One region of the Phyllobacterium sp. 0TCS1.6A genome, then DNA from elsewhere that is predicted to be linked to it. Evidence: predicted binding sites of a transcription regulator. Region 1 holds the regulator's gene; the other holds the start of a gene.
What was found. The regulator LexA, encoded in region 1, represses DNA repair genes until DNA is damaged. The targets are predictions, from matches to a motif close to TGTTCNNNNTGTGTTCNG.
Positions count from the first base shown of each region.

Region 1 (3,329 bases):
GCATATCCAGCACCGCATCCCAGGCGAGGCAGGGGATATCGCCGCCTCGCTGATAACCGGCCAGCGCGACGGCATCAGCGACAAGACCAACAATGCGCTTCGCCTCAGCGGCCTGTCGCATATCCTGTCGATATCCGGCTTCCACATGGCGCTTGTCGCCGTGACCACCATGGCGACGCTGAGGGCCAGCCTGGCGCTGTTTCCGGGGGTGGCAGCCCGCTATCCGGTGAAGAAATTCGCGGCCGCCACTGCGCTCGCCGGCAGCGCCTTCTATCTGCTCCTGTCGGGCGCCGACGTCGCGGCACAGCGCAGTTTCATCATGCTCTCGATCATGCTGCTGGCGGTGCTGGTCGACCGTGCCGCGCTGTCGATGCGCAATCTCGCCCTGGCCGCCATGGTCACGATCGCGCTGGCGCCGCACGAAATCATGGGACCGAGCTTCCAGATGTCCTATTCGGCGACGGCGGCGCTGATTGCCTTCTACGGCTGGTGGGGAAGCCGCAGGGCAAAGCGCCGGGGGCGTCCGACGGGGGCGGCGGGGCGCGCACTGGAAGCGGTGGCGCAGTATGTCATTGGAATCGCGTTGACCTCGCTGGTCGCCGGGGCGGCGAGTTCGATCTTCGCCGCCTATCACTTCAACAATACGGCGCCGCTCGGGCTCATCGGCAACGCGCTGGCGCTGCCGGTGATTTCAACGCTCGTCATTCCATTCGGCGTCATCGGTCTCATGGCAATGCCATTCGATCTCGACGGGTTTTTCTTCGGCATCATGGAGCGCGGCATCGATATGGTCATCATGGTCGCCGAAATGGTCTCAGGTCACTCTCCGCCGGGCAATTTCGGTCTCGTCCCCCGCCAAAGCCTGATCCTCGCCTGCCTCGGCCTGATCATATTGCTGTTTCCGGCGACGCGTCTGCGCCTGTTCGCCTTGCCGCTCTTTGCAGCGGCCGCAGCCCTGGCAGTCTGGACGCCGCCGCCGGAAATCATGATCTCCGAGAATGCGAGCCTGGTGGCGCTGCGCGCGACCGACGGCCGCCTTGCCGTCAACAGGGCGGGCGCGGAAAGCTTTACGCTCAAGAACTGGCAACAGGCCCATGCCACATCGGCCGTGATCGTTCCGGCCAAACCAGCCGTGGCAGCGGAGGACACGCAGTTCGAGTGCAACGCAGAGCTATGCCTCGCAAGGGAGCCGCGATATGGCGCCGTGGTGGCGCATGTCCGTTCGGCCGAGGCCATGGCGGCCGCTTGCATGGAAAGCGATATCATGGTGCTGGCCTTCGCCGGCCCCTATCGCTCTTGCGAGGTGAAGAATGCGCCCATCACCGTAACGCGGCAGCAATTGGCGCTCTTTGGCGCAGCGACCATCAAGCTTCGGCCAGTGCCCGAGTTTCGGCCAATGCCCGCAATCAAACGATCGACGGAAGACCGTCGCCAATCGACCGAACCCACCCGGGGAGCGATCGCCGCAGCAGCGCCGGGTTTTTTCGCATCGATAGAGTATGCGATCGGGCGGCCCATCCGGCCATGGAACAATTATCGAATTCATTCGCGGGCGGCACGCAATATCGCGGAGCGTCCGCGCCCGCCGAAACGCCCGCCTGTACAGGCTGTGGTCAGTACCGCCGAATGAGCCCGACGAGCTTGCCCTGAACCTGAACGCGATCGGGGCCGAAAATTCGCGTCTCATAGGCAGGATTCGCCGCTTCGAGTGCAATCGACGCGCCCTTGCGACGGAAGCGCTTCAGCGTTGCCTCCTCATCATCGACGAGGGCCACGACGATCTCGCCGGGATTTGCGGTGTTGCCGCGCCGTATGACGACGGTATCGCCGTCGAAAATCCCCGCCTCGATCATCGAGTCACCCTTGACCTCAAGGGCATAATGCTCGCCATTGCCGATCATGTCGGGCGGCAGCGTCAGCATGCTCGTCTGGTTCTGGATGGCCGCGATCGGCACACCGGCCGCGATGCGTCCCATGACCGGAATGCTGACCATATTGGCCGCGATATTGCCGATGTCCGGCGCGGGTTGCGGCGCAGGGGCGGTGCGGCCAAGGCTGCCCTCGATCACGCTCGGCGAGAATTTGCGCTGGGCGTTCAGTCCCGGAGCGATCGAATCAGGAAGACGGATCACTTCGAGCGCCCGCGCCCTGTTGGCAAGGCGGCGAATGAAGCCGCGCTCCTCGAGCGCCGAGATCAGCCGATGAATCCCGGACTTCGACGCAAGGTCGAGCGCATCCTTCATTTCATCGAAGGAAGGGGGGATGCCCGTTTCCTTCAGGCGATCATGTATGAACAGCAGTAGTTCATGTTGCTTGCGCGTGAGCATTTGGCGATCCTCCACCAGGGAATCGGAAAAACAAAACCAGAACAAACACTATATGTTCCAGTTGTGTTCCACAAGGATTAATATGTGGTTGAAAAAGCCCAGGTGGCGGAAATTTATATGGAACGCCATGGCGATAGGACATTTTTCGCTACTTTTGGCGAAGCATCATGCCTTCGCAGCAGCTTCCATAGCCTGCTAACGGACGGGTGGCCCGCTCGATTGGCGCAGGATCAGTTCGACCGGCCAGACTTCCTGCATGGCTGTCACGGCGGCGCCGTCGAGCTGCAACATCAGCATCTCGGCGATCCTCGTTCCGGCAGCGCGGATCGATGAGCGGGTTGTCGTCATGGATGGCACCATGTTGCTGGCATTGAGATAGGGGAAGACGTCATCATGGGCGATGAGGGAAACCTGCTTTCCGACCTGGTAGCCCTTGGCGCGTATGGCGCGTGAAACGCCCAGCGCAGTCATCATCGATCCTGCGATAATGCCGGTCGGCTGCGGTTCACAGGAGAGGAGGCGCAGCGTTTCGGCGAAGCCGATGTCGTCGGAAAACCTGTCATGAATGATGAGACGTTCATCGATGGGCAGGCCGCGCTCCAGATGAGCCTGCCGGTATCCGAGTTCGCGATGTTCGGAGAAGGTGAAGCCCTTGAGGCCGTCGATCATGGCAATGTGGCGGTGGCCGAGATCGAGCAGATGCGAGGCCGCCTGGTAGAAAGCGCCCTGATTGTCGATGTCGAGCCAGGAATGGGGAACGTCTGCTTCCGTCCTGCCGTGCAGCACGAAGGGAAAGCCGGCCTTGGCCAGCATGGTTATCCGCTCGTCCACGAGTGCGGGGTGCGAAACGATGATGGCATCGACGCGTTTGCTCGAAATCAGGCGCTTATAGACCGAGATCTCGTCATTGTTGATCAGCGGGCTGATCAGGAAATCGATCTCATGGGCGGAGAGGCGTTCGGCCAGGCCGGCCAGGAATTCGGCGGTGTGCGGTCCGAATCT
Region 1 is NZ_JAPMAB010000001.1:791,365-794,693, forward strand. It holds gene OSJ75_RS03810 (ComEC/Rec2 family competence protein) at 1-1,630, shown strand, start outside; gene lexA (transcriptional repressor LexA) at 1,614-2,327, opposite strand; gene OSJ75_RS03820 (substrate-binding domain-containing protein) at 2,523-3,329, opposite strand, start outside.

Region 2 (3,329 bases), 530 kb from region 1:
TTGGCGCGGGTCACGCCGACATAGGCGAGCCGACGTTCCTCTTCGAGACCTGAGCGCCCGCCTTCGTCCAGGGACCGCTGGTGCGGAAACAGGCCTTCTTCCCAGCCAGGGAGGAAGACGGTTTCGAATTCGAGCCCCTTGGCGGAATGCAGGGTCATGATGTTGACCGCATCGAGGTTCTCGTTCTGCTCGGCATCCATGACCAGCGCCACATGTTCGAGGAACGAGCGCAGCGACTCGTATTCTTCCATCGAACGGACGAGTTCCTTCAAATTCTCGAGCCGCCCCGGCGCTTCCGCCGATCGATCGGCCTGCCACATGGCGGTATAGCCGGATTCGTCCAGTATTCTTTCGGCCAGTTCCGTATGCGGCGTCGAATCGATCAGCGATTGCCAGCGGCGGAAATTCTCAACCACTTCGCGCAGCGCCGAGCGTGGCTTGGGCTTCAGTTCCTCGGTCTGGACAAGATCGGCGGCGGCGTCGAGCATGCTGATGTCGCGCGCGCGGGCATAATCGTGCACCTGCCGGATCGCAGCCTCGCCAAGCCCGCGCTTGGGCGTGTTGATGATGCGTTCGAGCGCCAGATCGTCCGATCCCTGGGCGACCACGCGCAGATAGGCGAGGGCGTCCCTTATCTCCAGGCGTTCATAGAATCGCGGGCCGCCGACCACGCGGTAATTCAGCCCGAGCGTGACGAACCGATCTTCGAATTCGCGCATCTGGAACGATGCCCGCACGAGGATGGCCATGTTGTTGAGCAAGTGACCCTTGCGCTGCGCCTGCTCGATCTCCTCGCCGACGGCGCGGGCTTCCTCCTCGGAATCCCAGGCGGCATGGACGAACACCTTGGCATCGTCGGGATCCGGCGCATCTGTGAAGAGCGTCTTGCCGAGGCGTCCCTCATTATGCGAAATCAGGAAGGACGCCGCGCCGAGAATATGGGCGGTCGAACGGTAGTTTCGTTCGAGCCTGATGACCACCGCGCCCGGAAAGTCCTTCTCGAACCGCAGGATATTGTCGACCTCGGCGCCGCGCCAGCCATAGATGGACTGGTCGTCGTCGCCGACGCAGCAGACATTCTTCGATCCCTGCGCAATCAGACGCAGCCACATATATTGCGCGGTATTGGTGTCCTGGTACTCATCGACGAGGATGTAGCGGAACTTGTTGTGATATTCCTTGAGAATATCGGGATAGGCACGGAACATGCGGATGGGGTGGCACAGAAGATCGCCGAAATCGCAGGCATTGAGCGTTTTCAGCCGGTTCTGGTAGGCAGCATACAATTCGCGGCCCTTGCCGTTGGCGAAGGCGCGTGCATCGCCTTCCGGTATTTCGGACGGTCCAAGACCCTTGTTCTTCCACCCGTCGATCATCAGGGCGAATTGCTTGGCGGGCCAGCGCTTGTCGTCGAGGCCCTCGGCCTGGATCAACTGCTTGATCAGCCGCACGACGTCGTCCGTGTCGAGAATGGTGAAATCGGAGCGCAGGCCGACCAGTTCCGCATGCCGGCGCAGCAGCTTCACGCCGATCGAGTGAAAGGTGCCGAGCCATGGCATGCCCTCGACTGCGCCGCCGACAAGAACGCCGATGCGCTCCTTCATCTCGCGCGCGGCCTTGTTGGTGAACGTCACCGCCAGGATCTGGCTTGGCCATGCCTTGCCGAGAGACAGGATATGGGCAATTCGCGACGTCAGCACCCGCGTCTTTCCCGTGCCCGCGCCAGCGAGGACCAGCACCGGACCTTCGGTTGTTTCCACCGCCAGGCGCTGCTCAGGGTTGAGCCCGTTCAGATAGGGCGGGGCGCCCCGCGCCTGCATTGCACGCGCGGCGATACCCGAAGGCCGGCTGGGCACATCAGGTTCATCAAAGAACGGCATATCGTCGGCTAATCCGGACATTTGGTCCCAATGTAGTGATTCGGGACCGAAAAACCAGATAAAAACGGATACAAAAAGAGAACGCGGCAGATTGAAGCTATAGGGTGTGCAAAACCCCCAGTTGAATCAAGGGAACCGTGTTGCGTCACGGCGATTATGGGCCTACTCCTTTCGATTAATGGGATATTCGTCCGGCAATTCAGCTGGATACTTCGCTGCCGTCGACCTTGGTTGAGCTTGAAAAAGGACTCTGCTCCATGGCTGTAAATCTCACCGCTCTCCTGCTCCTCATCATTGCTGCGGCCCTCGGCGCCGGCGGTGTCTGGCTCGCCGTCCTCGGCGGCAGCTGGTATTACGTCATTGCCGCGATCGCCTTTCTATTGACGGCCATACTGCTTTTCCGCAGGCGCTCGTCGGCGCTGCTGGTCTACGCCCTGCTGGTGATAGGAACGCTGGCCTGGGCGATATGGGAAATCGGGCTCGACTGGTGGCAACTGGCGCCGAGAGGCGGGGTCATCATGCTCATCGGCCTCTGGCTGCTGACGCCGTGGGTGAGGCGCGGGCTGGTGTCCACGGACGGAAGCGTCCGCTCGTCATGGGGCGGCGCGGTGCCGCTCCTGCTCAGCGTCGTCGCGGCGCTCGCCATCGCCGGCTATTCGATGACGCGGGACCCGCTTGCCATTGCCGGGAAGCTGAGCGAAGAAGTGGTGTCCGATTCTGCCGATCTCGGTGGAAATGTTCCGCCCGAGGACTGGCACCAATATGGCCGCACCCCCTATGGCCAGCGCTATTCGCCGCTCAACCAGATCACGGCCGAGAATGTCGGCCAGTTGAAGGTTGCCTGGACCTACCAGACCGGGGACGTGAAGCTGCCGGAGGATGTGGGCGAAACCACCTACCAGGTGACGCCGCTCAAGATTCGCGACACGCTTTTCATCTGCACGCCGCACAATTGGGCGATCGCGCTGGATGCGAAAACGGGCAAGCAGAAGTGGAAATTCGATCCCAATGCCGGGCTCAATCCCGACCGCCAGCATCAGACCTGCCGTGGCGTTTCCTATTATGCGGATCCGGCGATCCAGCCGGGACAGCCCTGCGCGGAGCGGGTCTACCTGCCGACATCCGATGCGCGCCTGATCGCGCTGGACGCAGCCAATGGCCAGATCTGCACCAGCTTCGCCGATGGCGGCACCCTGCATCTGGAACAGGGCATGCCCTACAATCCGGCCGGCTACTATTATTCGACGTCGCCGCCAGTGGTCGCGGCCGGGAAGATCATCGTCGGCGGCGCGGTCAACGACAATTATTCGACGCAGGAGCAGTCCGGCGTCATCCGCGCTTTCGACATCAATACGGGCGCCCTCGTCTGGAACTGGGACTCGGGCAATCCGGATGTGACGACGCCATTGCCGGAGGGGCAGAAATACACGCATAATTCGCCGAACAGCT
Region 2 is NZ_JAPMAB010000001.1:259,899-263,227, forward strand. It holds gene OSJ75_RS01200 (ATP-dependent helicase) at 1-1,901, opposite strand, end outside; gene OSJ75_RS01205 (glucose/quinate/shikimate family membrane-bound PQQ-dependent dehydrogenase) at 2,138-3,329, shown strand, end outside.
Region 2: a site for LexA is predicted at 1,947-1,964, ahead of OSJ75_RS01200 (ATP-dependent helicase). Genes of this name have one in related genera too.